4 regions of the Paenibacillus sp. 23TSA30-6 genome follow, and region 3 is predicted to be linked to each of the others. Evidence: riboswitches for the same ligand, from Rfam matches in the RefSeq annotation. Region 3 holds a riboswitch; each other region holds the start of a gene.

Region 1 (7,413 bases), on a different contig from region 3:
GGTGTGATCGTATGTATTGGTTTACTTATGAACAGGGCCATTTTTTCGGATATAACAGGAATTTTATGGTTGAGCTTTGTAACCATACTTTTTCATCAATTTGAGGAGTACCGCTGGCCTGGATATTTTGCCGGTCTATTTAACAACGTCATGTTTAAAAGTGAAACCCCAGATCGGTACCCTTTAAACACCCAATCAGCCATGATTATTAATGTGGTGATTGCCTATGTGTTTTATTTACTCCCGATATTATTTCCGCACGTGATATGGCTTGGACTCGCGCCTGTTTTTATGGGCTTCTTCCAGGTAGTCTGGCATGGCATTGTTGTGAATATAAAAGCAAAAACCTTATATAATCCCGGTTTGTTTACGGCAGTCTCCCTGCATGTTCCGGTCGGAATCTGGTACATTCACGATATTGTCAAGTACAATGCACCCACCGCAGCAGACTGGATCTGGGGGACAATCTACTTTGCTTTTGCTGTATATATCTTCATCATAAAAGGGAATATGTGGTTGAAAAACAGCAATTCTCCTTATCCTTTTTCTCAACAAAAGTTAGGATCGTACTATCGTAAATAGTGTATGTTGGATGATCTTCAATGTCCTTGTTTACAAGTTGGAAACAAGTAGAGGTATTCTGGAAATGTGGTTCGGTTACACTTGGTTTGTACCTCATTGAAACAAGGAAAGAGTGATCTCATGATAAAACATTCACATCAACCACATGAATCAAAAAAGCTGCCCTATAAGCTAATAACGGCTACTGCTTTGATGGCTATCAGTTTCGTTGTCATCACCGGATGCGGCAATAGCGGAGATGCAAAATCAACTGCTCCAATTACGGAAGGCGCGGTTGCACCATCTACCGATTCTGCGGTTCAGCAAACGGACGATAATAGTAAGAGTGCAGATGCGAACAAGCAAGGTTCGGACACACACCAGCAAAGTCCAAGTGCAGCAGATTCCAAAAATACAGGAAAGGTGTCTGAGCAAGGCTCAACCTCGGCCCATCAGTCACCTGCCAGTAGTGCAGCGCCATCTAATCACACACACAGTTTCCCAGCAACCATACTCAGCGCCGCCAAGCTGGGGACGCTTCCGAATTTGCCCAAAGGTCTTGGTTTGGGAACGGGCAGCGATCTTTTGTTCGAGCTGTGGGGAAAATCCGAGTCAGGCTCTACCGGTCATCTGCGGAGCTACGCCAAGCATCATACGGATATCGTACTGGATGGAAGCGATAAAGTTACAGAGATTACATTATCCGATCCATCTTATAAAAAGCTGGTTATCAACCAAGTCATTAAGGAACTAGGTAAGCCGACCGAAAGGAACGACACCTCCAAAGACGTACCGGATACAGCAGAAGTTAGTTATACCATCAAAAATACTTCCGGGCTTGATCAGTATTTAGTATTTTCCTATCAGACAAAAACACAAAAGGTCAACTATGTCAGATTGTATTTTAACTCCATGACTCCATAATCTGAGACACAATAAAAGAGTCGCTTCCGAAACCATCACGGAGGCGACTTATTTTTTCTGAGCGATTACTATTGCATTTTCGTGCAGTGTCGTTTATATTGAATTTAGTGATTGATCAATCACTAATCTGAATCTGTGTTGAACAAAAGGATGGAGATTTCATGACCAAAGCTACGTCAACATCAATAAATCGTCAGAAGGAAATCATATCCGCCGCCATTGAAGTGTTTGCGGAGATGGGCTATTATCGTGCGACCACAGCCAAAGTGGCTGAACGGGCCAACATTTCTCAGCCATATGTTTTCCGTTTTTTCGCTACCAAGGAAGCCTTGCTGATTGAAGCGCTGAAGGTTTCATTTGCACGCATCATAGACTCTTTTCACCGAGTTATTCATTCGGTTTCGTCTGAACGGCTAGAGCAGGAGCTTATTGCAGCATATTCGCAAATTATGATGGAATACCGCAATGAGATCCTTTTGCAAATGCAGGCGCAGACGATTCACGAGGACGTGGTTGTGAACGTGATGCAGCAGGGATTACGTGAAATTCATGCGACGGTATATGATGCTTTTCGCCAGGCAGGGATTGATCAGGCATTGGAAAGAACGATGCTTTTTCTGGCCAGAGGCATGCTTTGTAATATCTCAATGTCGCTGGATCTGCCGGAGCTGATGAAAATAAACGATTAACCTCGTTTATTTTCATATTCTGTAATTGATTAATCACTAACTATTATTTCATCGCACTTTGTTATTGATTAGTCACTAAATAATTATTCTATTTAAGGAGTGTTCACAATGAAAAAAGCAATCGTATTAGGTGCAACCGGAGGAACTGGGTCGGCAATTCTACATGAACTTCTCAACAGAGGCATTGAAACCATCGCCTTCGGCCGTTCTTCCGATAAGCTCCAGCAATTACAAGCGTCATTGGGTCAGCCAAAGCATCTGTCTGTTTATAAAGGAGATGTATTCGATGCGAATCAGGTTAGTGACGCGGTTAAGGATGCAGATGTCATTTTCCAATGCGCGGCTGTTCCATACCACGAAATGGAGACACGCCAGCTTCCTTTGGGGGAATCCGTCATGGAGGCAGCCAACCGTTTAGGTAAGAAAATAGTCATCATAGACGGAATTTATCCGTACGGAAAGGCATTGACTCCATTGGTGAATGAGGAACATCCCAAAAACCCTCATACCCGTAAGGGAAAAGTCAAGCTGGAATTTGAAAAGCTTATATTCAGTTCCCACTGGGATCATGCACAGCCTATGATTGCAAGATTGCCTGATTATTACGGACCTACAGCCAACAAATCCTCTTATTTAGGTTTAACTATGGAGGCTGTGGCTGCTGGAAAACCGGCTATTTTCATAGGAGGCTTGAATGTCCCCCGCGAATATGTGTATCTACCCGATGTGGCAGTGATGATCGTGGAATTAGCTAGCCGGGAAGAAGCTTACGGTCAAAATTGGAACATACCGGGGGCGGGTGTGATTTCCGGCAAAAAGCTTGTGCATATTGCACAAAAAGCAAGTGGTAAAACTAAACCCGTCTTTCCACTGCGAAAAACCGCACTTCGTCTGATCGGATTATTTGATCCCGTGATTCGTGAAATCGTAGAGATGCTATATCTGACCCAAACACCTGTTGTGCTGGATGGTAGCAAATACGAGCGTGTTGTAGGCCCTATACCCAAGACCCCTTTTGAAAAAGGCATAACGGATACAATACTCGCATTGAAAAAACGTCAATAAAAAAATCTATGATGGGGCTTTATCAGAAAATATACTTCCAAGCTATGAAAGCCGCGATGGCAGCATCACGGAGCTGAGTGAAGGCGGTAAAGTTCACGCACGCTTAGCAGAGCTTTACCAGACGAATCCGGGTTTAAACCTGCAAAGTGAGACTGAAATCAGAAATAGAGTAACTGCTAACTTACCAGAACACCCTAACGCCTATCAAGAAATTCGGCAGACCAACATGGGAAAAATAACACCTACGGAAGAAGAACAGCGAGACATGGAAATGGGACCTAACCGCTGTGCCGTACATGACAACTAAAGTGGGGGTATGATGGATATTCTCCTGTATGGAGTCATGGTGCTTCTGGGTCTGATCGGATCATTCTTTTCCGGTTTGCTGGGTATCAGCGGAGCCATTATCAATTATCCGTTATTACTTTTTGTCCCGGCTGGCTTGGGCATAGCACATTTTTCAGCACAAGAAGTGTCCACGATTAGCATGTTTCAGGTCTTCTTTGCTTCATTAGCGGGAGTATTTATGTTAACCGTGCTCAAGATTCCTACCCGAACGACCATCGCATCCTCATTCGCTATTGTGTTCATTTCCGCCATTGGCGGTGTCATTGGCAAAATATCAACGGGTCAAATTCCGGTTATCGTAACTGTTTTTACGGTATTGGGAAGTTTGATCGGCGCACCTCTAGGCTCCAAATTTGGCTGGATGATGCCGCGTGGACCCCAAAAGCTTGCATTGTCCAAAATGAATTTTGCAGGACTCGGCCCACAGATGATCAAGCATGTCATGAAAAAGCATAATGCGCTTTCCCTTCCGCAGCTTATCGAGCTGGCGCAAGAGCAGGGGATCAAGCTGGTGGCCTGCACCATGACCATGGATCTGCTAGGACTACAACAGGAAGAGCTGATGGACGGTTTGGAATATGCCGGAGTAGCTGCCTACCTGGGGGATGCTTCGCAGGGTAAGGTAAATCTATTCATTTAGGATGTCCTTATTATTTTTTCGGTTTATAATATACCTATACATGTATATGATTAAATCAAAAAGGAGTGTATACCTGATGGATTACAATTATAGTGATGAGCTGAAAACACGCCTGAGAAGAATTGAGGGTCAGGTGCGTGGGGTGCTTCGTTTAATGGATGAAGGACAATCCTGTAAGGACGTAGTAAGCCAGTTATCCGCCGTACGCAATGCATCCGATAAAGCGATTGCCCAGATCGTGGCAGAGAATCTGCAACGTTGTATATTGGAAGAACAAGAGGCTGGTGGAGATACAGATAAACTTGTTAAGGAAGCGATCCAGCTTCTCGTAAAAAGTCGTTAAGGAGCTGTAGTCCGACTTGAACCTCAGAATGGGTAGGGCAATATTATTTCCCGAAATTATTGCCCTCAATCCATAAGGGATGCTGAACATAAGTCCCTAAAACTCGATTAAAATACACTCGATTGTGAGAGGTTTCTTTCGTAACCCGAATACCAAAATCCCCATTTCCCTTGGATATGATTTCATTTAAATAAATACTGGATTGTTGAACATCCGTTTCCAGATAAATCCCGTTCGAATCACTCGTCCAATCACGAATTTTACCACGACCTTTCCAGGCTCCAAAATTAGAAATGATATTATTGGAAATATTGATTTTAGAACATCGCAAAACCTGGATGCCCGAGAAATCAGGATGATCAATCGTGTTGAACATCACGTTAATATGGTTAGAAAGCTGATCCAGTTCAATGCCAAAAAAGCGGGTATCCCAAATCTTATTGTACATAATCTCTAATCCATGGTATCGACTGCCTAATGAAATTGGGTGCTCTAAATTACGTGAAACGCGAATCCCTTCAGAATATAAGGTGTTATTTTCAAACACATTCTCATTATCGAGATGATTTTCTTCTACTGCTGCAATCGTATCTGCACCTGGCGTCACCTGTGGACCCGCAAAGTATACGGCAAAAATACTTGCAGCACCTAAAATCTTATTTCCTTCAATGCGGGTACGGTTAGAGGATGCAACAACAAGAGCTGCTTGAGCAGAGTGAGTGAACGTATCCAGGGTTAAGCGGGTAATCGAAACATCATCGGCGTTTATTTTGATTAAATCCTTTGAAGGATCGGCTTGGCGAAGTATCGTTTGTTCAATGGATTCACCCTGTATTTTTGTAGTATGGTTTTGGATCAATATAGTAGTAAAAACATTGTGAATACCGTTTTTTATTAAAATATTAGTTTCATTGGATGCTAAAGCTTCAATTAGAGAGAGATAGTCACCCGAGCCATCAGCGGCTACAACAGCAGACGGGGAAGAAGCAATAGATGGGTCCAAAAGCAAACCTCCAAACGTTTTTTACATGATCAAAATATCTGTTGATTTTTGTATGACGAACCCGTAACATTAGAAAAAAATATAACGGGAGCCTGTGGAAGCAAGCTGAGAGTACGACTAAGCCGTCGTAGACCGTGTGAACCTGTTGGATAATGCCAGCGTAGGGATAGAAGTGTATACATATGTATAGGCCAACAGTCTTTCACAGGTTCCTGAAGAAAGAGGGTTGGTTTTTTAATGTTAGATCAAATGGCTTTGTTGCTACAAAATATGCGGGATACGAATCCGCTCGTTCACAATATAACCAATGTGGTCGTCACCAATTTTACGGCAAACGGACTGCTCGCGCTCGGCGCTTCACCAGTTATGGCATACGCCAAAGAGGAAGTCGCAGATATGGCCCGAATTGCGGGGGCGCTTGTACTTAACATTGGTACGTTAAATGAAGAACTTGTAGAGTCCATGATTATGGCTGGTTTATCGGCTAATGAACATGGGGTACCTGTGCTGTTAGATCCCGTGGGCGCGGGAGCGACCCCATTCCGCACAGCCTCCGCTCTCCGGATTCTGGATCGGGTCAAGGTGGATATTGTTCGCGGTAACGCTGCTGAAATTGCACAAATCATTGGCGAAGACATACAAATTAAAGGTGTCGATGCTGGAGAAACAGGCAATTTGAATATTTCACAACTTGCAGTCAAAGCAGCCCATCAACTGAATACAATTGTTGCAATCACCGGCAAAGAAGACGTCATTACCGACGGCCGTATAGGGTGGATCATTGAGAACGGCCATAGCATGCTTACCAAAGTTACGGGAGCTGGTTGCCTATTAACTTCGGTGCTTGGCGCTTTCGCTGCTGTCGAAAACGACAGACTTACTGCTGGCATGGCAGCACTTGCCGTATATGGCGTTGCTGCTGAAATGGCAGCAGAACGAAAAGGTGGGGAAGGACCAGGAAGCTTTCAGATCGAGCTACTTAATATGCTGTTCGCGGTAACGCCGGAAGATGTGCGCCAGTACGGTAGGGTGCGCGCATTAGAGCGGATATTCTGAACACAAGAGGATAGAAGGTGAAATGAACCACTGTTTATATAGAAATGGACAGGTGTAATAACCCGTAAGGAGAAATAACTTCTTGCCGGGAGGTGTATGTATGGAGGTATTCGTCACGATTGGTGTCAAATTGATCATCAGCTTTTTTGGTTTGTGGATTATTGCTTTTATTACAGGGCGGAAAACCCTCAGTCAGTTAACACCGCTCGATTTTTTAACGTCATTGGTTTTAAGCGAAATTGTGGGGAATACACTATACGACGATAAGGTGAGCATTGGGCAGCTTTTGTTTGCTTTGGCACTGTGGTGCGCGCTGTCCTATTTTTTTGAGAAGGCAACGACCCATTTTGTAAGATTTGGATATATGGCGGAGGGCCGGACTGTGCTGCTCATCGATAAAGGCAAGGTTAATCAAGAAATGCTAGAAAAATACGATATTGAGTATACACAGTTACTTTCCATGCTTCGGCAGCAAAATATTTTTTCTCTTCGTGAGGTCAGGTACGCCACGTTGGAAACGAACGGCTCACTATCAGTCATGCGCAAACCCGAATACGAGCCGCCAACCGCTCAGGATATGGGGATAGGTGTGCAGCCTGATTTCTTTTCCGTTACGGTCATCGATAAAGGAAAGCTGCTGAACGAATCCATGAGGGGCAAGAAAATCGATATGGAGCAGATTAAAGCAAAGGTCCGAGAGCAAGGATATGGTGATATCGACGAGATCGCCTATGCGGAGTATAGCGAGGATGGAACACTGTACATTGTTCCGATGGGAGAGAAA
Region 2 (7,413 bases), on a different contig from region 3:
TCGGAGTTAATTCCAGCTTCTGTCCGCCTCTGCTTACCAGTCTACTTCCACTATCAATATGTAAATCACCCGCCTGTATCGGCCTTTTCACATCACATGCAGTACCAAAAATCCGCAATAAATTAGCCACTCTGGCTTGAAACACTTTAGGGGAAAAGGGTTGGACAATCACATCGTGTGCTCCCTGCTCAAAACAGGAAACAATATGGTTTTCATCGTCCGATGAGGTCATTACGAACATGGGAACAGTGGGATCATTTTGCTGCATGATGCGGATCAAGCCTTGTGTATTGGCCTGCTCATTTTCCATATTGAGTAGCAGCAAATTCACAGAATTTTCGTCTAAATAGGACTCTCCCTCCGCTACATTGCGGGCGTAAACAACCTGATAGCCTTCCTGCTTCAACTGATGCACGTACGTAGTAGCAGATGCTTCATTCCCATTCACGAGTAAAATTAACGGGTTCATTCTTCTCACCCACCTGTGTTTGGACATAGGACTGCGATATGGATACAGACGTATTTGATACAAATGATTTAAGCATTATTTATTATATTGTAACAAAAAAGCAGAGAAATCATTCCCCGGGGGAAGACTTCCTGCTTTTACGGTTTAGCCTAAATAGCGGTGATAGATTTTCCTTGCTTCTGTTACGTCCTTCGTTCCGTGTATCAAGGCTCTTCCATCTGCAAAAATAACTAAACGGTGCGCTCCCTGACTGAAAGAAACCAGAAACGGATTTTGCTCCACTCTTCCCTCTCCCAAAGAAGCCAGTCTGTCTGCTGTTTCTTTAAGATTCACCTGTATCGGCTTCGCTGGTCTAATTTGAACGGTATCCCGGCCGCACAGTACATCTGTTTTCTGGCGATGGGCTGCCGACAAATAAGGGTAGGTCGGATGAGTGCCACAAGAAGGACAATCCGCTTTTTTGATACTGTCTACTGCTATCGCTACATACTCATTTTGCCACAGATCAAACGAAAGCAGCTTCCCCCTAAGATCCTCCGGGTATCCACCAAGTAGCTTGAAGGCTTCCGTGGTTTGGTTGGCCGTGACCATCTGCACCGCCTGTGCTATAATTCCCGCGGTATCACAGGTTTCTCCGCCGAACGGTACAGCTCCAAGCAGACAATGAAGACAAGGTGTTTTCCCTGGTAAAATGGTATAGGTTACACCATAACTGCCAACACATCCCCCATAAATCCAAGGAATGCGATGCTTTTGTGCCATATCGTTCATAAGTAGCCGGGTATCAAAGTTGTCGGTGGCATCCATAATGAGGTCCACTCCCTGAATCAGCTCTTCCAATTCCTCTACCCCAACATCCAGTACATGTGCATGTATGATCGTTTCCGAATTGATTTCCTTTAGTCTTCGCTGGGCAGCTACTGCTTTGGGGCACCTCTCTGCGGCGTCACTCTCCTGAAAAAGCTGCTGGCGCTGCAAGTTACTCCATTCCACATAATCCCGGTCTGCAATGGTCACAGTGCCTACGCCTCCACGAACGAGCGTTTCCGCAATCCCGGTACCCAGCGCTCCAGCACCTATGATCAGTACGTGGGATGAAGCCAGACGACGTTGTCCTTCCGGCCCGAAAGGGGCGAATCTTTCCTGTCTGGAATAACGATCATTTTGTTGTACTTGCACACCAGTTTTTTCAGTCGCCTTCATGCCTGAACCAAGCCTTCTGTCGGGCTGCTTGCCGAGGCATAACGTTTTACAGGAATCATGCCCGCCTCAAAACCGTATCTGCCCGCGCGAACAGCCAGCTTCATCGCTTCAGCCATTTTTACAGGGTCCTGAGCTCCTGAGACAGCTGTATTCAACAGCACGGCATCTGCCCCCAGTTGCATCGCCATTGCTGCATCTCCAGGTGAGCGAATACCGGCATCGACGATAACCGGAACCTCCGCTTGTTCAATAATGAGCTCCAATGAGAACGGGTTTAGCAAGCCGCGTCCGGTACCAATGGGTGAAGCTCCAGGCATAACGGCATGTACACCAAGCTTTTGCAGCCTTTTGGCAAGAATCACATCATCCGATATGTAAGGCAGCACGATAAAGCCTTCCTCCAGCAGTTTTTCGCTAGCCTTGAGCGTTTCAAAAGGATCAGGCAGCAAGGTCTTGCTATCCCCAATGACCTCCACCTTAATCATATCGCACAGACCTGAGGCTCTCGCCAGCTGAGCGATACGCACTGCCTCATCCGCTGTCGTCGCTCCTGCCGTATTAGGCAGCAACGTATAACAACTCAAATCCAGCGTATCCAGAAAATGTTGCTTATCCCGTTCCTCCAAATTTAATCTCCGCACGGCAAACGTCAATATTTCGGTCTCCGCAGCTTCCACAGCTTTGGATTGAATATCCAGATCGGGGAATTTTCCTGTACCCAATAGCAGCCTTGACGTAAAAGATGCTTTGCCAATCGTTAACATGATTAACCGCCTCCCACAAAATGTACAATTTCCAAGCTATCTCCATCCTTCAGTACCGCTTCATCATGATCTTCACGAGTCAATATGTGACGATTCAGCTCCACCACTACAGTTTTCACTTTCAAATCCAGCTCTTTCAGCAGTTGATCCACATGAATGATCCGATTGGAAAAGGTCATGTTCTGACCGTTAATCGTCAGCTTCATTTGCTCGCCTCCTTTATACGTTCAGGAGAAAAGCTGCTTATTCCAAGCTCAGCCACACCAGCCCCTTTTAACAGCGCTGCAATCGCACGCCCGGTAGCTTCGCTCAGCAGCACACCGTTCCGGTAGTGTCCGACCGCAGTATATACTCCGTCCACGCCGGGAACAGCTCCAATACAAGGACGCCCCGCCGCTGCCTGCGGACGCAAGCCTGCCCAAGTGCGTATAAAAGAAGCTTCACGGACGCGAGGCAGCCAGGCAGAAGCACGGGCCAGCAGCCCCTCCAGGCTCCCAATGGTGACCTCTTTGTCATACAGATGTGGCAGACTCGTCGCCCCAATCCAAAGCTCGTTATTCCGCTTGGGCACCAGGTAAATATCATCGGCGTAAACAGTATATTCCAATGGATGATCCTTCAAGGAGACTGCAACAGCCTCACCCTTGACCGGATTAAGCGGATATTCAAAACCAACCTGCTCCAGCAGTCTCATACTATCCAAGCCTCCAGCAATAATGACCTGTTCGCAGGAAAAAAAACCACTGTCTGTTTGTACGCCACAAACTCGCCCATTCTGTATTACGAGTTGCTCCGCCTGTGTACCAGAGCATATTGTTGCTCCCAGTACGACAGCTGCCCCCGTATAAGCACGACAAAGCTGGGCAGGAGAAATCTGTGTCTCCTTTGATCGGTATATAGCCCCGATCACTTGACCATCCAAACCTGGAATTCGGCAGGCCAATTCTCTGGCATCCCACCACACAGGATGATCACCCTCTCGCGCAATAGCCGCATTCCAGCGTTTTTGCCCCTCTGCTTCCGAACGGAAGGGAGTCACAAATCCTTCTGTTCGGAATTCCACCGCAACACCAGACAAACGCTCCAGGTCACGAACCAGCTCGGGAAGTGCATCCCGGCTTGTGCGGGCGAACTGTGCCAACTCCGGGTCGGTGAATTCTTCACTCTCTGCTGCCAGCATCCCTACCGCAGCCCCTGAGGCTCCCCCGCCCGGAATGAATCGTTCCACCAATATCGTACTGCGACCCTCCTTGGCCACATGATAAGCAATGGAGCTACCGATGACACCTCCACCAATCACCAAGCATTCAGCGTGTCCAATAGCTTGTGCCTCTGTTTTTATCTCTGGCATATGTTCCATCTCTCCTCTCCCCTAAACGATTCTGCTTGCAGCGATCTCCTACTTTCGTTTCACCACTACAGGCTGTGCACTACCCGATCCGCCATTCGCTTGTACGCCATCGCAGCCGCAACGGGGGACTCAGCCTCCCAGATGCCAGACATCACCGCAATTCCGCTTGCACCCACAGTATACAGCTCGTGAATATGGCGTGGTTGTATGCCGCCTAGAGCAATTACAGGGATGCTCAGCAGCCTGCATATGCGCTCAAGCTGTACTATACCTCGCGGAGTGACCCCCGGCTTGCAGTGAGTCTCATACACATGACCATAGAGTACATAATCCGCTCCTGCCTGTTCGGCAGCCTGTGCCTCCTCCAAAGAATGCACCGACACCCCGCAGTGCGTACCCTCTGGAAGTATACTTTTGACATCCTCAACAGGTAATCCGTTAGCCGGTAGCTGGATAGCTCCAACGGAGGTAAGCAAAGCAACATCCACTCGGTCATTTACTGCAATTTGCTGTAAAGGAACTCCTCGATTCACCATACTGCGGGTTAAAGCAAGCAATTCAAATGCGCCCTTCTGCTTCAAGCGCACGTGTACATAATGAACATACGGATGAATAGCAGCAGCCACTTGGGCAGTATGTGCATGTGCACTGGAATCGCCTTCCATCGTAATTACGTGCAATTCGATCTCATTCTCACCTCACAATGGACTAAATGGTTGTAAGCTGACCCTGTATCTTTACAGTCTCATATCGTGCTATACGGTATGGACTAGCCACGTTTACCAGCAAAAAAATGAAGGGGTACGATATATGAATACGAACATATGAACACAAACGAAAACGCAAAAAAACCACTTCCCAAAGGAAGTGGTTTAACGTACGTCCAATAACCGAACGGACCATCATATCCGTATACGTATATTGTCCCACGAACAAACAAAGTAATGATTTTCGTTACCTCGTTTGTACGGCGCTCACTTCCCTACGCTGGCATAACCCAGATCAGGTGCAAAGGGTCCGAAATCCGTTTATTCCGTCTCAGCCGCATGGGCGGCTCCCCTAGTGTAACTATTTTATTGTATCAGCTAAAGATAGCTTAGCATATTTTCCTAATCCTGCAAACCCCGCTTCTTGTGAAGCTTGGTACAGAACTGGATATTTAGTTGACTTTACTTGACCATTCTTCCACATTCCACGTTTTGGTTACCCAATCCTCGTAAAAGTCCGGTTCGTGAGATACGAGCAATACCGTTCCTTTGTATTCCTTCAAGGCACGTTTCAGCTCATCCTTCGCTTTGATGTCCAAGTGATTAGTAGGCTCATCGAAAAGCACCCAATTGCTTTCCCGCATTAGCAGTTTGCATAGGCGGACTTTGGCCTGCTCACCACCACTGAGCGCGGATAGCGGACGGGTGATATGCTCATTTTTCAAACCGCAACGCGCCAAATGCGCCCGTACCTCATGCTGGTTCAAGTGCGGGAATTCATTCCACACATCCTCAATCGGTGTAACTTTCTCTGCGCGTACTTCTTGCTCAAAATAAGCCGGCTGCAAGAAATCCCCTTGATAGGTCTTGCCGCTGATCGGCGGAATTTTTCCCAGAATGGTTTTGAGCAATGTCGATTTACCGACACCATTGTAGCCCACAATCGCAATTTTATCGCCACGTTCAATCGTCATGGACATTTTAGGCAACAGGGCATGGGTGTAGCCAATTTCAAAATCAATACCCTCAAATACCGTTTTCCCACTCGCACGCGCTTCTTTAAATTGGAATGTTGGCTTAGCCGCTTCTTCCGGTTTATCGATGCGCTCGATTCGATCAAGCTGCTTCTCACGACTCTTCGCCCGACCTGACGTAGAGGCGCGAGCCTTATTGCGTTGAATGAAATCTTCCTGTTTCTTAATAAAATCCTGCTGCTTCTCATAAGCTTCAATATGCTGGCTTTTGTTCAGGTCCGCCATTTCAAGGAACTTTTCATAGTTGGCTGAATAACGGGTCATTTTGGCAAATTCAAGATGATAGATGACATTAACGACCTGATTCATAAACTCAGTATCATGAGAAATAAGAATAAATGCATATGGATAATCCTTCAGATAACGTGTAAGCCATTCAATATGCTCTACATCCAAATAGTTGGTAGGCTCATCCAGCAGCAGCACATTCGGCTTTTCCAGCAGCAGCTTGGCAAGGAGCACCTTGGTCCGTTGTCCACCGCTAAGTGCGGATACATCCCGATCCAGTCCTATCGCGGAAAGGCCCAATCCATTCGCCATTTCTTCAACTTTCACATCGATGAGGTAAAAATCCCCCATATCCAGTTGTTCCTGAATTTCACCCATCTCTTCCAGCAGCACTTCCAGTTCTTCGGGAGAAGCTTCACCCATCTTGTCAGTGATCTGCATCATTTCCTTTTCCAATTCCAACAACGGGAGAAAGGCATCCTTCAGTACATCCCGCACTGTTTTGCCAGGTGTCAGCTTGGTGTGCTGATCCAGATACCCATAACGTACACGTGGAGTCCATTCCACTTTGCCTTCATCCTTAAGCAATTTTCCGGTCAGAATGTTCATCAGTGTCGATTTACCAACACCATTGGCTCCCACCAAACCTACACGTTCCCCTCCGAGCAATCGGAAGGATACATTTTTAAACAATGCGCGGTCCCCAAAGTTATGGGATACATTTTCTACAGTCAATAAACTCATAAGCTGTTTTTGGCTCCTTATTGTCATCGGCAATGCCGACTGTTCTTATTTCATATGCATTTCTTTCAAAGCCTTATTGTAGCACATTCAGCAGCCTTATCGGAATATTGAAAATGGGTGAATTTGAAGGATTTTGATATTGTCTGCTTATAAAAAAAGAAAAACCACTCGTAGGAGTGATTTATTTAAAGATTGTTTAAAGATTTATTTATATTCATTATAACATTTATATTCAAAATACCCTGCGGCCGCCGCAGATTTTTCATCCGTAAAACGCTCTGTCGCTTTAAATGGAGCTGGACAAGAATCTCTGTAAAAATATTTCATTCCGGTATCCGGCTCTACGCCGCCGATAATGGCTTGCTTCCTCACGACTCTTCCGCCACCAAACCCATAGTTATTATAGTACCTGTCTCCAACCGGGATTCCCTGGATAAACGCCATCAGCCCCACATCATCTACCGTGTTATACCATTCCTCTTGTGAGATGAGCGGTAGCGTGAAAGTATAGGATACACCATTATGTGCTGCCTTTTCGTTATGGAGATTAATAAGTCGGCCCAGATCCTCCTGAATGCTGTGGACAATGGTGGAACGTCGTACTTGCTCAAAAGCTTCCGGGTCATTAAGCAACGAGATCGTTGTCTGTCCCTGAAGTTCCTTTTGAAAGCCCTCTACCCACCTGTGATTCCGAGCATCATAGGCGTGTACATAATTGTCCAAAGTAAATCCAACACTGTTACCTACTGAATCAACATAGGCATAAGGTTTTTTTTCACTCCATTTGGGTCCTTGGACAGCTTGTCCATGCTCATCTGTGTAAGATACGGAAGCAAACGCATAATAGCCGTCATAGTCCAGAACCATAAGAGCAGGCATATAATCCAATAGTGCACGTTGTGCCACTGTATCC
Region 3 (7,413 bases):
CAATGAGGACATACGTTTGCAAATTGTGATTTGCTAGCTGTCCCATGTTTTGCTATGATAGGTTCGTGTATAATTCAAGAGGTTTCATATAAATATACAGAGGTGACGACTTCGTGGTGTGGAATATTGTCATTCCGATCATTACCCTGATTGTTGGTTTGGTCGGGGGATTTTTCATCGGTGCTTATTATCTTCGCAAACAGCTTGAAAAGATGCAAAACGATCCTGATACGCTGCAAAAAATGGCCAAACAGATGGGTTACAACCTGAATGGGAAGCAAATGCAGAAGGCCCAGCAGATGATGAAGAACCAGCAGTTCTCCAAAAATCAGCCAGGTCCGCGTAAAAATCAGGGCCGTCGGAAATAATGAGCAACATAAGCACGGATGCCGCATGAGGTTGCACAGAGGAGGATTACTGTGGCTGGCGTAAAAGACTATATTAACCGCAAAGCTGCGGATAACCGGGATAAAATCGAGTACCATGTGGAACAAATTCTACAACTGATCGGTGAGGACCCCAAGCGTGAAGGCTTGCTGGAAACACCGACACGCGTAGCGCGCATGTATGAGGAGATATTCGCAGGTTATGAGGTTGATCCCCGGGATGCGCTGGGTGTAACCTTCGACGAAAATCACGAGGAGCTTGTGATCGTGAAGGACATCGTTTATTACAGCCAGTGTGAGCACCATATGGCTCCTTTCTTCGGAAAAGTGCATATCGGTTATGTACCCAGCGGCAAAATTGTAGGACTAAGCAAGCTTGCCCGTCTGGTTGAGGCTGTAACGCGCAGATTGCAGGTTCAGGAGCGCATTACGGCACAGATCGCAGATATTTTGAATGAAGCGGTCTCCGCTCACGGGGTTATGGTGGTCGTGGAAGGCGAGCACTTGTGTATGTGCGCAAGAGGCGTCAAAAAGCCTGGCAGCAAAACGGTAACTTCTGCGGTACGCGGAACGTTTCGTGATGATGCTGCGCAGCGTGCAGAGTTCCTCTCGCTGCTCAAGGATTAACCGAACAGGCGTGACGATGATGGGATGATAAAAAAGGGTGGTTTACGCATAGGCGTAGCCACCCTTTTTTGCTAACATTAGAAATAGAGACGACGGGATAGCTACTTTGAAGGAGGATAACGTATGGAGAATGTACATATGTCAGCAGCCAAAACAACGGTTTTGCCTGATCTGCAATGGTTTGAAGCGCCACTCGCAACTACACAGACGAATGTTTTGTCTCCACTGGCGTGGGAGGAACTGGCCTGTCGGCAAGTAGGGCAAGGAGCTGCGCCTGTTTTGCATCTATGGCGGCACCCGGCTGCGTTGGTGATCGGCCACCGGGACCGCAGGCTTCCGTACGCGCCGCAGGCGATGGAGCGTGTGCGGAATGCGGGAACCTCGGTATGCGTGCGTCCCTCGGGCGGAGCGGCCGTCATGCTGGACAGGGGGGTATTGAACCTGTCCCTGATCCTGCCGAATCCGCAGCGAGCAATCAGCCTGCATGAAGATTTTCGGCTTATGGCAGGGCTGATTGCCGATGCGCTGGCCCCGTGGTCCGCCGAGGCGCAGACCGGGGAAATCGCCGGGTCCTTCTGTCCCGGCGATTACGATGTCAGCGTCCGAGGCCGCAAGTTTTGCGGCATTGCGCAGCGGCGGCAGGCCAAGGCCTATATCATCACGGCTTTTGTGATGATTGAGGGCAGTGGCGCGGAGCGCGCACAGGCGGTGCAGCGGTTCTATGCGGAGGCAGCCGGAGCTGCGCCGACGGGCGTGCCGAAGCCGGATTATCCGCAGGTGAATCCGGCAACGATGGGCAGCCTGAGGGAGCTGGCCGGAGTGCCGTCTGTTGAGGCGTATACGGCATCGCTGCGCCGGGTAGTCGAAAGTCGGGCGGCGATTTTGCCTGCCGATGGCTCACTGATACACCCGCAAGGACTGACGGAGCAAATGGCATCGCTCAGAGAGCGATACGATTCACAGGTGTAGTGGAAAGCATATTCTTGGTACAGATGAGTCTTGGTTTAGAACGGCTGCCATCTCAGCTTCGAGGCTTGGGTGTAGCGTTTTTCGACCTCAGGCCAGTTGACGACATGCCACCAGTCCTCGATGTATTTGTTGCGCTCGTTCTGATGCTTTAAGTAATAGGCATGCTCCCACACATCAATCGCCAGTAGCGGAATGGACTCCCATTGAGTCAGGTTCTGGTGCTTTTCGGCCTGCAAAATTTCAAGCCGTCCTGCACGTGGACTCCACGTCAGGAGGGCCCAGCCGCTGCCCTCGACCTTCTCGGCTGCCGAGCTGAATTGCTTCTTGAATGCCTCATAGCTGCCAAAGTCCTTTTTGATCTGCTCCGCCAGCGGCCCGCTTGGTGTTCCACCGCCTTGAGGACTCATAATCGTCCAGAAAAGAGTGTGCAGATAATGGCCTGCGCCATTAAACGCCAGTTCACGTTCCCAATGCTTCACAAGGTCAAAATCACCCGTTTTCCGGGCTTCCTCCAGCTTTTTCTCCGCTTTGTTTAAATCATTTACATAGCTTAGATGATGCTTGTCATGGTGGATACGCATCGTTTTTTCATCAATGTACGGTTCAAGCGCATTATAGGGATAAGGAAGCGGCGGTAAACGATGTCCCCCGATAGGAACAGGTCGGCCGGGGGAGGTTTTTTCCGTAGCAGAAGGCTCTTTCTGGTTGGATTGAACGCCTTTGACTTTATTCGCCCACGGGCCTTCCCACCTCGAACCGCCTGTCTGTCCTGTCTGACGCTCTCGCAGCGCATTCTCGGGGTAATTCTCACCTTCTGCCGCCACATGATACAATGCACTGGCCCGCGCAATGGAGCCGGGCTCCTCAAAGGGATTGGTGGAGATCAGGAAATACTGACTCTCATGTGCTGCGTGCAGCACAACTCCGGTGGATTTCGGCTGCTGCCGTAACGCATGGCTGTGCTCGGTCAGCAGACTGAGCTGCCGTACATACTCCTGTGACTGGCGGTTTGCGGTTTGCAGCAATTCGTCCAGACGACGATTCAGCTCTTGTGAGACAGGCTGTGAATCTGATGTCACTCCTGCCGTTGCCTTAGCTGATTGTAACGCTTCTGGCGCTGATCCTGACCCATAATCTCTCGACTGCCCCGATTGCCTGGCTTGTGCTTGTGCAGCAGCCGACGTTTGCTCCCATTGACGATGCCACGCCTGATCTGCCGGATCGAGGGCGCTTCGCTGCTCTTCTAGCAGCTCTATAGCGGTGCGTTCCGTCTGTTCGAATACTGTCCTCCAGTCATCCAGCAGCCGCACGTAGGCAGGCTCCAGGCCCTCTGTAGCGGACTTAATCACTTCCACATGCCAGCTTTCCTGCTGCTTCCAATGCCGGATTTCCTCCAGTACACGCAAGGGCAGGAAAGACCCGTAAGTACTCAGCATCATTTTTACCTCCCGTATCCCACTATGGCTATCCGGGCTGGTCCCAAGAACCTGACCCGGATGCATACGTACCCAGTATATTCGCCGTCTCATCGGGAATATGTCTACAAACTCCCCGGCTCCGGCGCGATATGTAATGTGGGGCAAATGGATACATAGTTGGATGCAAAAAAGAAGCCACGCTGCGGCACGGGTTAAGTGTCCACAGACGGGCTTCTCCAGGTTGAAAGGAGTATGGCTACTAAAATAGAACCATTACTGCGTAGTCGTTTGTTTACTGGCATTAGCGATAGTTTTCTTGTCCTCCAACTCTTGTACACCGCTTAAAAAAATCGATACCCGCCGCAAATACTCACGTGGATGCTCTCTGAAAATAAGCTCATGCAGCCCGTTTTTGACAATCCATACACTGGAAAGCGGGTTGGTTTGATTGGCAGCGAGCTTTTCCGCAATCGGGTAAGGAGCTTTTTCATCCTGCGTCCCATGCACGAACATGATCGGGAACGGATAGTTTTCCGCTTTGACCTCTTGATATGGAATCTGATGCAGGCTGGTACCGTTCAAGACCGGAAACAACAGCTCCAGAATTTCCAGAGATGGATGGCGCGGCAGATCAATTTGATTATGAATGTTATGGTACAGCGTATCCGGCTCCAGCAGGAAGGTGCTGTCCAAAATCATGGCGTCCACATCTTTGGTTTGCAAGCCCGCCTGAAGAGCGGTCCCTGCCCCCATCGAGAAGCCCCATACGATAATCTCCGAGGAGCCGCGTTGCTTCGCAAGCTGGATGGCCCCGAGAAGCTGCTGGGATTCCGCTTTGCCTCCGGTTGCGACGGCTTTGCTATTTTGTGATGCGAATCCGTAATCGAACATGACAACGTTAAAATTCAAACGGTGGGCATAATGCGCCAGATCATACATCGGAATCCAACTTTCTTCGCGGTTGGCCCCATAACCGTGGCTGAAAATAATCGTTTTCTTCGATTGATCTGCCGGGATATACCAGCCCTGCACCACCCGGCTGCCGTCCTTGGCGGGGAAGCTGACTTCCTCGTAGGGCATGCCTTTGGCCTGCATCGGGTTCGAGTACAGTGGCGCGACGGTTGGATTCGTCAGTACCCATGCGATATAGGCGTGCAGGGTAATAAAGCAAAACAACAGAAAAAATACGACCGACAGCAGCAAGGCAATGACAACATGCTTGATCTGCAGCAGCCGGGGGTTGATCAGTGGGGTGGACGGCTCCTGGACAGCATGCTGTAGCTGAGAGCTGCGCTGGGATGTCGAAATCATGTAAGAGCCTCCTTCTATAAAAATGAACTTCGTTTCATAGAATTCTAGGTACAATTCCACTTGAAAATGATAGTTTATGTCCGTATAGATACCTAATATCGTATGATGCGTGTTATCCAAAGTCAACGGCTGAACCGGAAAAGTAAAAATGATGCAAAGATTTGTCGATGTTTGTTCTCGTTCTGTAATATGGCTGTCATAAAAACATTGGTTTACAGTAGCCGCGACTATTCTATATAATTTATGTAACCATGTTTCATGGTGTGAAACGAATATGGAACAAAGAGGAGCGGTTCACAATGGAAGACCGTAAATTAACCGTTCGCGCCGTGGAGCGTGCGCTTGATATACTGATGTGTTTTACCGGAGATTCCGATCTGGGCCTGACAGAGATTGCTTCCAAAATTGGTTTACATAAAAGTACCGTCCATCGGCTGTTGACCACGTTGGAGGATCGCGGCTTTGTCGTTCGGAATGCCGCAACGGAAAAATATCGGCTTGGCATCCGGATATGGGAGCTGTCCACCCATTTGTCGCAAAGCGACGAGCCGGCGATCCTATTACAGCCAGCGATGGAAGGATTGCGTGACCGTCTGGGCGAAACGGTCAGCCTATACCTGCGCGATGGCAGCATGCGTATCCGCATTCAGGCCGTGCAGAGTAATCAGGCGATCCGCCGCGTTGCGCCAGTGGGTGCAAGCATGCCGCTGGCTGTAGGAGCCTCCAGCAAGGTGCTGGCGGCCTTTATGCCGCCGCAGGAGCTGGAAGCCCTGCTAAGCGGGGATGAATGGCCGCCCTCGGTAGACCCGGAGGTCTATAAGGCTCAATTGCAGGATATTCGTGAGAAGGGCTACGCGACCAGCTATGAGGAGCGGGAGCCGGGCGCTGCTGCTGTGGCTGCGCCTATCGTGAATCGGAAGGGACAGGTCGCTGCGGCCTTATCTGTATCTGGTCCGGTCAGCCGACTAGCGCCCGAGACGCTGCATGATTTTGCACCGATTTTGATTGAGGCGGCAAAAGAAATGGGGCTTATGCTTCCGTAGCAAGGATTGAGAGGAACCGGGGCAATCTAAGTGAATGATGCAGGAGATCTTGGAAAAAGGGACCAGAGAAGGGTTGCCAAAGCCGTAAATTTGAAGTAATCTGATGGGGATGGCGGGTTGTCAATTATAGCCGCCTCATGCGAATAGAATTATCACAGTTACTGGGGGAGCCTGTAATACCGGGCTGAGATGGAATCGCACTAGATTCCGGACCCTTTGCACCTGATCTGGATCATACCAGCGTAGGGAAGTAATCGGCCATTGAAATGTATACGTAGCCGCTGTCTACGGCAATGCATCGGAGTATGTTTCCGCGTGCGTAGCCGTCTGCATAGCTGTTTCGTTAGATTAGCCGGTTCCCCTGGGGAACCGGCTTTTTTGCATAGATAGCCAGCCTGGGGATGGTTCCGGATCGGTGTGTCATTTCATCGAAACGGGAGGAATGGACAATGAAACCGACAGAAACAGAAGGAACAGTAGGGAACGCAGTGGATGAACAGACAGGAGGGGTGAAGCCCTTTCCGGGGAGCCGCAAGGTATATATTCAAGGCTCGCGGCCGGACATTGCCGTACCGGAGCGTGAAATTGCCCTGCATCCCACACATACGCCGCAGGGCACGGAGCATCATGAGCCGTTACGTGTGTACGATACGAGCGGTCCCATGACCGACGAAGCCTATCAGGTCGATATCCGTAAGGGCTTGCCTCCATTACGGCGAGCTTGGGCACTGGAACGAGGCGATGTGGAGGCTTACGAGGGGCGCGCCGTCAAGCCGGAGGATAACGGGTTGAAGCCCGGCTCCAAACGGGAGACGGCTGAATTTCCCGGCGTAACCAACCGTCCGCTTCGTGCGCGGCAAGGGCGTAGTGTAACGCAAATGCATTATGCGCGGCAACGGATCATTACGCCCGAAATGGAATTTGCGGCGATCCGCGAAGGGGTGGAGCCTGAGTTTGTACGGCAGGAGTTGGCGGCAGGACGAGCTATTTTGCCTTCAAATATCAATCACCCGGAAAGTGAGCCGATGGTGATTGGTCGTCATTTTCACGTGAAGATTAATGCGAACATTGGTAATTCTGCGGTTACGTCCTCCATCGAGGAGGAAGTGGAGAAAATGACCTGGGCTGTACGCTGGGGCTCGGATACGGTCATGGACCTGTCCACAGGCCGTAATATCCATACAACGCGTGAATGGATCATCCGTAACTCCCCTGTGCCGATTGGGACTGTACCGCTGTATCAGGCGCTTGAAAAGGTGAACGGCGAAGCAGAGGCGCTAACATGGGAGCTGTATCGTGACACGCTGATTGAGCAGGCGGAGCAGGGCGTGGACTATTTTACAATTCATGCGGGCGTGCTGCTGCGGTATATTCCGATGACGGCAAGCAGAATGACGGGAATTGTGTCCCGTGGAGGGTCGATCATGGCGGCTTGGTGTCTTGCGCACCATCGGGAGAACTTTTTGTACACACATTTTGAAGAAATATGCGAAATTATGAAAGCCTACGATGTGGCCTTTTCCCTCGGAGACGGTCTACGTCCAGGCAGTATCTATGATGCGAATGATGAAGCACAGTTTGCTGAGCTGGATACGTTGGGCGAGTTAACGCAAATTGCCTGGAAGCATGATGTTCAGGTTATGATTGAAGGGCCGGGAC
Region 4 (7,413 bases), on a different contig from region 3:
CCTCTCTCCAAGGCTTCCAGCCGATTATAGTAGGGCAAGCCGACTTCGCCTACGGCAACCATATGCTCTGCATGCTTGTCCATCCAGTCGAACAACAGATCAAGCTCAGCTTGTGATGGAAGAGGCTGTTCGGGATGAAAGCCAAAGGCGGGTCGTACCAGCCCGGGAAAACGCTCAGACAAACGCAAATTGGCCCGGCTGGAGGCAAGTTGCATGGACACGGCTATGACGGCTTCGACGCTGCTATCTGCAAGCGAAGCGAGCAATAGCTCCTGCTGCTCAGGCGGATAGCTATCCACATGAATATGCGCGTCGATGAGCGGTGCGGGTGCTGGCGATGGTGTTCTCACGTCCAGTTTCATGTCCTTCAAGTCATTCATAACGGCTTTACCTCGTCACCTGAAGCATCCTCACGGACGCCTTCAGGGTTGCCCGTGTCGCCTTCCAGTCTGTGCTTTTCCTCGCGCATCCAGCCTGTCATTTTCCGCTTCCATTCGATAAATCGCGGGTCGAGGGTGATTTCTTCCCTGCGAGGACGGGGGAAGGGAACGTCTACGACATGTATCACCGAAGCGGGTCGTGCCGACAGTACGTAGATGCGGTCGGAGAGCAGCAACGCTTCCTCAATGCTGTGGGTAATGAACAGCACGGAGCGGCGGTTCTTTTCCCACATCCGCAGGAGCCATTGCTGCATGTCTCCACGCGTCAGCGCATCCAGTGCGCTGAACGGCTCATCCAGCAGCATCAGCTCTTGCGGACTGAGTAGCGCACGCAGGAAAGCCGCCCGCTGCTGCATGCCGCCAGAGAGCGTATGCGGATATGCCTTTGCGAATGGGCCAAGCCCGACCTGCTCCAGCCATCGCAGGGCATCCTCACGGCGTTCGCGTTCGCTGGCGTGCCGGGGCTGCGCCGCTGTATCTTTACGCGGCGCGTTTTCCTGCCCGAGCAGCACATTGTCCAGCGTGGTACGCCACGGAAAAAGCGCGGGCTGCTGTGGCATATAGCTGATATGCCCACGCTCACCGGTCACGTCTTGTCCGTGCATACGGATGTGTCCTTGCTGGGGCTTGAGCAGCCCGCCGATGATGTGAAACAGCGTGCTTTTGCCGCTGCCGGACGGACCGATCAGGGAGACGAATTCCCCGGGTTTGACGGTCAAGGATACATCCTTCAATACAGGCAGTGAGCTTCGCTTTTCACGGAAGGCCAGGCTGATGCCGTCCAGTTCCAGAGCTGGAGGAGTGGAGGAACGCTCCTGCTGTTCCACGGCCCCTTGGACTTGTTGTTCATCAGCCATATTTTGCGGTGATAAGTCAGTCGGATGCAGACTCATACGCACCACGTCCTTTCTTTGGTATCCTGCGGTTCCAGCGTATTCTGGTCATATCATTTGAAAGCTATTCCTGATCGGGTTTCCAGCGTACCAGCCATTTTTCCAGCAGTAGAATAGCTACGAACATTAGCAAACTGAGTGTAACAATGATGCCAATGGCGGCAAAAATCAGATCCGTACGGTAGGCTGATTTTTGCAGATTCATATAATATCCAATTCCTTCACTGGCTCCGATCCATTCAGCAATGATTGCGCCCATCACGCTGTAGGTGGCAGCAATCTTGATGCCCGAAAATACTTGTGGCAGGGAATGTGGTAACTCCAGCTTCATGAAAATAGTCATGCGGCCTGCGCCCGACATGCGCATATAGCTCATCATCGTGCGGTCCGTCCGTGTCAGCCCGTCCATGGCCGCTACAGCCACGGGGAAAAAGCAGACCAGTGTAATCACCATCAGCTTGGGCAAAACGCCAAAACCAAACCACACCATCAGCAACGGACCGAGAGCGATGGTCGGAATGTTTTGACTAAGAATGAGCAGCGGGTACAGAGCCGATTTGAGAAAAGGGATGGTATGAAGAACGATAGCGATCAATAGCCCTGTCGCTGTACCGATAGCAAATCCTGCCAGCGTTAAGCGAACGCTAGCCCAGGTATGTGCGCTAATCAGCACCGATTGGGCCATTCCTTCCTGCACGATCAGGGACGGAGCAGGCAGTATCCATGATTCCACATGCCAATAGGAAACCGCTCCCTGCCAGGCCGCTAAAAAGAAGAGGACCGCCACAAGGGGCGGCCATACGCTTTTCCACCAGGATGCGTTTTTGCCTTTCGGGTTCATGGGCGATATTTCTCGGTCAGCTTATCCATGCTGATACCCTGCGGGTTATGTGCGATTTTGATCTGTGAAATGACACTTGGACTGCCCGCTTCTGTCAGTGCCTCGTGCATGTCCTTAACCACTTTCAGCAGCTCATCCAGCTCACCTTCCATGGTTGTGTCCAATGGGTTCACCTGATGTTTGACACCAGAGCGCTGAATAACTTCAATCGCCTTATCTACATATGCGTAAGAGTCCTCGTTATTGGGGGTTTTAGGAATCACTTGAATACTGAGCAGTGTGTTAGCCATGTGAATTCACCTGTCCTTTATTTGGAGTGTTTTTAGGGAAATATGGTGGTTTAAGGGGGGGAGACCGCTTCGCGTTTCATTTGATCTTACGATCGCTGTTGCCGTGGGATTCTTTGAATAGTTTAAAAGGTGAGAATCCCACGGCAAAGGCGAACGCTGCGCTTCTTCAGATTCAAATGTAACGCTACGCTGCCAACCGCCTTAAAAGCAACATATTATCGGGTTTTGTTGGTGTGGAATTTTTACACATTTAGCGTTTTAACAAAATGATTAACGCTTGGGCAGGAAGTCGTTGGTAAAGGCTTTATCGACTTCCAAGGGTTTGCTGAGCAGCTTGCGCTCATACATCCAGTCGGAGTAGTTTTTCCATATCTCCGCTTTTTGTACGCCCCATTGGGTGGCATCGTCCTGATAACGTGGGCTTAGCCATTTTTGGCTGGCGAGCACCAGCTTTTTATCCAGCTCCGGAACCGCTTTGGTCAAGATGTCTGCGGCTTCTTCCGGGTGAGCGATGGTATATTCATAGCCTTGAGCGGTTGCGTCCATGAAGGACTTGACCAGCTCAGGATCATTTTTAATGGTCTGTTCGTTGCTCACGATGACAGGTGTATAGTAATCCAGGCTTTTGGAATAATCTTTTACATACAGCATATCCAGTGGCTCACCCCGTAATTGGGCTTCCATCCCGGTCCATGCGTAGAAAATCCAGGCAAAGTCGATATCCCGCTTCACGGCTGTAAAATAATCGGCATTGCCCATGTTGATGATCTTCACCTTGCTTACGTCGCCTTTGTCTGCGTCCATGATGGATTTCATGACCGCTTCTTCTACGGGCGAACCCCAGCCGCCGTAGGTTTTACCTTCAAAATCCTTCGGGCTCTTAATCCCGCGGTCAACCGGGGCTGCGAAGCCTGATGTATTATGCTGGATGACCGCAGCGATGGATACGAGCGGTACCCCTTGCGTACGAGCTTGTGTGACGCCCTCCTGATAGCTGATACCAAAAGGTACAGCATTGGAAGCAACCATTTGATCGGCTCCGCCTGAGCCGGGTTGAACGATCTGGACATTCAAGCCTGCTTTTTCATAAAATCCTTTGTCCTTGGCGACATAGAGGCCCGTATGATTCGTATTTGGCGTCCAGTCGAGCACGACTTTAACGTCCTTGAGTCCCTTTGTCGGGGAGGATGATTGGGTGTTGGCGGCAGGAGTCTCGCCTTGTGGGGCAGAGGGGGAGCTTCCGCCGCAGGCGGTCAGGGTCAGGGCCATTAACCACAGGCTGATCAGCCCGAGGCTTAACATTTTCATGCGCTTCATCGTTGTGTTCTCTCCTTTATTACCCGTAATCCGTCGGATCAGACAGCTTATGTTTCCCATTTCACAAAAATAACTTCTGCCGGACGCTATCTGTTCCAACAACATCATCTTCAACAAAAAAAGCGCCCCGATGTTCCGGGACGCTTGCGCATGTATATACCAAAGTAAGGGATGGGCCTGGTCAAAGAAAAGGCGCATCTTGCTTAAGCATTCCTACGCTGGCATTACCCAGATCAGGTTGTAAGGGTCAGTGTCTTGGGACACACTCTCAGCCGGCCGATTCCAGCACCCCTGGCATTGTATAGTCGAATGGGTTATTCATTCGGGTTTACTACGACGATTATATGCCTAGAAGGCGGGTCTGTCCAGCATATAGGAAGAAGTGGCGGTTCATTTGCCAAACGACAGGGTACACTTTTACTGTGAGCTTTGTTCTGAAAATGACCATGATTCAATCGCTTAAAGTTGTTTTTCAGAATAGCTACGCAGGTATGGTTTGATGAGCTGGTGTTGGATCATGGCATAGGCCTTCAAAGGAATTCTAATTTGCGAAAAGGAGTTGTTGTACCGTGGGTAAAACGGAATCATTGGATCGCAGCCAACTGGAACAAGCCATTGTAAAGGCTTTGGATAACAACAAATTTTGCTCGTTGGGTACGGTGGAGGGCGGCAAGCCGAAGGTACGCTATATGGCTCTTTTTAACGAAGGGTTGAACATCCATCTGGCGACAGATCGCAAAACACATAAGGTGGAGGAGCTCAAGGACAACCCAAACGCTTATCTGCTGCTGGGCTATGAGGTTGGCGGTACAAAGGAAGTCGTAGAGGTTGAGGCGACTGTCCGTGTAACGGCTGACGAGGGATTGCGCAAACAAGTGTGGAATGATTCGTTGAAGGAATGGTTTTCTGGCCCGGATGACCCCGATTATGTCATTCTGGATGTAAATCCTACTCGAATTGAGTATGTGGGCAAGCAAACCGGACGTCAGGTGTGGGAAAAATAGAAACGGATAGAGTATGAGAAAACCAGCAATTCTCCGAGTTTTTTGGGAGGCTTGCTGGTTTTTATGTTTGCGAAAAATTAATTATTTTTTCATAAATAAATAGGGTAAATGACTACTCTTTTGTCCCGCGTTGGATTAAAATAGAAATGGTGGGTTCTAAACTTACATATATGTGCAAAAGTATGTGTATGAGGCCTACACCTTAATGAGGAGGGATATATTTTGTTATTTCATAAAAAATGGTTTAAAGGGTTTACAGCAGCCGTCGTAGCCTGTAGTATGCTGGTGTTTTCAGCCGCTCCGTCTTGGGCTGCCAGCGAATCCAAGGATAGCGCTACAGTGAATTTGCGGATCATGGAAACAACGGATATTCATGCGGCCTTGATGAATTACGATTACTATGCGGACAAGGAAACGAACGAATATGGCTTGATTAACACAGCTGGACTGATCCAGCAGGCGCGCAGTGAAACGAGAAACAGCCTGTTGTTCGATAACGGCGACTTGTTGCAGGGCAATCCACTGGGTGATTATATGGCCAGAAGCAAAACCTTCGAGAAAGAAGGCGGTGTCCATCCGGTCTACAAGATGATGAACTTGATGGACTATGATGCGGCTACGGTGGGGAACCACGAATTTAACTATGGTCTCGACTTTTTGGAAAGATCGCTCAAGGGAGCTGATTTCCCTTACGTAAATGCGAACGTGTATTACGATGATGGGGGCCAAGGTACTAAAAATTATTTTACCCCTTATCGCATTCTGGATAAAGAAGTGACGGATGAAAAGGGTGAAGTTCATTCACTCAAAGTGGGCGTGATTGGCTTGGTAACACCACAAATTACGCAGTGGGATGAAAGTAATTTGAAGGGCAAAGTCGTTACCAAGGATATTGTGGAAACGGCGAAAAAGTTTATTCCTCAAATGAAAACCGAGGGTGCTGAAATTATTATTGTGCTGGCACACACAGGTTATGAGGATGTACCGCAAACTCCATTGATGGAGAATGCCGTTAAATATTTGAGCAAGGTAGACGGAATTAACGCTATTTTATTTGGACACGCGCATAAATCTTTCCCCGGCCCTGATTTTAAAGGAATGGGCGGTGTAGACCTGGATAAAGGAACCATTAATGGCGTACCGGCTGTAGAAGCTTCCTCATGGGGCAAGGAGCTGGGAATTATTGACCTGAGCCTTGAAAAGAAAAACCGCGTGTGGAATGTAACCAACTCTCAGTCGGAAGTGCGCCCGGTTGTGAATACTACCAATCCAGCGGTGCAACAGATCAAACCCGAATTCAAACTGACAGAGGCGGTCCAGGACGAACATAAAGGAACATTGGATTATGTTCGTCAACCGGTGGGAACAACGACTGCACCGATCAACAGTTATTTTGCATTAGTGCAGGATGACCCATCCATTCAGATTGTGACGAATGCACAAAAATGGTATGTACAAAACCATCTTAAAGGGACCGAATACGAAAATCTTCCCGTATTGTCGGCTGGCGCCCCATTCAAGGCTGGTGGTCGAAACGGTGCCGAGTATTATACCAGCATTCCTGAAGGCACGATAGCCATTAAAAACGTGTCCGATCTGTACGTGTACCCGAACACGGTTCAGGCCGTAGAAGTTACCGGTGCTGAAATTCAGGAATGGCTGGAATGGTCTGCGGGCCAGTTCAACCGTATCGATCCAAAGAAAACCGAGGAACAATCGCTGATTAACAAAGATTTCCCTACCTACAATTTTGATGTCATTGACGGTGTGAATTACCAGGTTGATGTGACTCAGCCTGCACGATATGATGCCAAGGGAACCGTTATTGATCCTTCTGCTCATCGTATCAAGGATTTACAATACAACGGGAAAGCAATTGATCCTGCACAGAAATTTATCGTAGCGACCAACAACTATCGTGCTTCCTCATCCAAACTGGCAAATCCAGATGGCAAACGTATTGTGATGGCAGCACCGGACGAAAGCCGCCAGGTCGTTATTGATTACATCCGTACGAACGGAACGATTAATCCGTCTGCGGATGGCAACTGGTCTATTGCTCCTTTCGGTGAGGCTAAGATTACCTTCGAATCCTCGCCTGATGCTAAAGACGTGCTTGCCGGAAACCAGCAGATTTCATTCCTCGGCAGCACGGCTGACGGCTTTGCTAAATATAGTCTTAAAGCTGGCGCGAAGCCCAATGCAGCAACGACACCTGTAAAGGAAACCGTGACTCCAGCGAAAGCAACAGCGAAGCCTGCCGTAAAAGCAACCAAACCTGCGGTGGTTAAACCAGCTAAAACAACCAAGCCAAAGGCTTCCAAATAAGTTTCTCAAATGTAATGTGTAAAACGGGATTTATATCTTTCAAAGGGAGTGTCAACAGCTATTACTAGATGTTGACACTCCCTTAATTTTAAGGATTTAGGTAATGAAGTGATTTGGTGGAGAGGGGACTGAACGTGTATTTGAAATGGGACAAAACTTATATTTCCCTTAAGTAGCTCTTTTATAAATGCGTGTTACATTATGCTTAGATCGTCTTGTTGTACGTCGTCGGCGTTGGTGTAATAATCGTTTCTTTTTAAATCTTGATTTTTCTTCGCGTTCATATCTATGCCGAGCTAC

What was found. Region 3 has a riboswitch for thiamine pyrophosphate ahead of thiC (phosphomethylpyrimidine synthase ThiC). Riboswitches for the same ligand answer to the same signal wherever they lie in the genome.
Region 1: it holds a riboswitch for thiamine pyrophosphate, as region 3 does, so the genes downstream of both, thiM (hydroxyethylthiazole kinase) here and thiC (phosphomethylpyrimidine synthase ThiC) in region 3, are expected to answer to the same signal.
Region 2: it holds a riboswitch for thiamine pyrophosphate, as region 3 does, so the genes downstream of both, E0698_RS07555 (thiamine phosphate synthase) here and thiC (phosphomethylpyrimidine synthase ThiC) in region 3, are expected to answer to the same signal.
Region 4: it holds a riboswitch for thiamine pyrophosphate, as region 3 does, so the genes downstream of both, E0698_RS16450 (ABC transporter substrate-binding protein) here and thiC (phosphomethylpyrimidine synthase ThiC) in region 3, are expected to answer to the same signal.

Annotation. Positions count from the first base shown of each region.
Region 1 is NZ_SLTL01000049.1:5,286-12,698, forward strand. It holds gene E0698_RS24970 (HXXEE domain-containing protein) at 1-582, shown strand, start outside; gene E0698_RS24975 (DUF4309 domain-containing protein) at 703-1,485, shown strand; gene E0698_RS24980 (TetR/AcrR family transcriptional regulator) at 1,647-2,174, shown strand; gene E0698_RS24985 (SDR family NAD(P)-dependent oxidoreductase) at 2,283-3,239, shown strand; partial or broken gene E0698_RS27765 (DsrE/DsrF/DrsH-like family protein) at 3,928-4,227, shown strand; gene E0698_RS24995 (metal-sensitive transcriptional regulator) at 4,304-4,570, shown strand; gene E0698_RS25000 (right-handed parallel beta-helix repeat-containing protein) at 4,614-5,573, opposite strand; TPP riboswitch at 5,648-5,757, shown strand; gene thiM (hydroxyethylthiazole kinase) at 5,811-6,629, shown strand; gene E0698_RS25010 (YetF domain-containing protein) at 6,730-7,413, shown strand, end outside.
Region 2 is NZ_SLTL01000006.1:149,821-157,233, forward strand. It holds gene E0698_RS07530 (response regulator transcription factor) at 1-469, opposite strand, end outside; gene E0698_RS07535 (thiazole biosynthesis adenylyltransferase ThiF) at 614-1,672, opposite strand; gene E0698_RS07540 (thiazole synthase) at 1,669-2,436, opposite strand; gene thiS (sulfur carrier protein ThiS) at 2,439-2,642, opposite strand; gene thiO (glycine oxidase ThiO) at 2,639-3,787, opposite strand; gene E0698_RS07555 (thiamine phosphate synthase) at 3,853-4,467, opposite strand; TPP riboswitch at 4,750-4,858, opposite strand; gene abc-f (ribosomal protection-like ABC-F family protein) at 4,947-6,500, opposite strand; gene E0698_RS07565 (hypothetical protein) at 6,705-7,413, opposite strand, start outside.
Region 3 is NZ_SLTL01000024.1:44,026-51,438, reverse strand. It holds gene queG (tRNA epoxyqueuosine(34) reductase QueG) at 1-6, shown strand, start outside; gene E0698_RS19675 (YneF family protein) at 114-368, shown strand; gene folE (GTP cyclohydrolase I FolE) at 420-1,013, shown strand; gene E0698_RS19665 (lipoate--protein ligase family protein) at 1,137-1,982, shown strand; gene E0698_RS19660 (Fe-Mn family superoxide dismutase) at 2,018-3,418, opposite strand; gene E0698_RS19655 (alpha/beta hydrolase) at 3,674-4,711, opposite strand; gene E0698_RS19650 (IclR family transcriptional regulator) at 5,011-5,754, shown strand; TPP riboswitch at 5,908-6,020, shown strand; gene thiC (phosphomethylpyrimidine synthase ThiC) at 6,204-7,413, shown strand, end outside.
Region 4 is NZ_SLTL01000017.1:62,351-69,763, forward strand. It holds gene E0698_RS16430 (TatD family hydrolase) at 1-380, opposite strand, end outside; gene E0698_RS16435 (ABC transporter ATP-binding protein) at 377-1,333, opposite strand; gene E0698_RS16440 (ABC transporter permease) at 1,398-2,174, opposite strand; gene E0698_RS16445 (MTH1187 family thiamine-binding protein) at 2,171-2,464, opposite strand; gene E0698_RS16450 (ABC transporter substrate-binding protein) at 2,735-3,781, opposite strand; TPP riboswitch at 3,975-4,084, opposite strand; gene E0698_RS16455 (pyridoxamine 5'-phosphate oxidase family protein) at 4,351-4,785, shown strand; gene E0698_RS16460 (bifunctional 2',3'-cyclic-nucleotide 2'-phosphodiesterase/3'-nucleotidase) at 5,008-7,113, shown strand; gene E0698_RS16465 (PBECR4 domain-containing protein) at 7,282-7,413, opposite strand, start outside.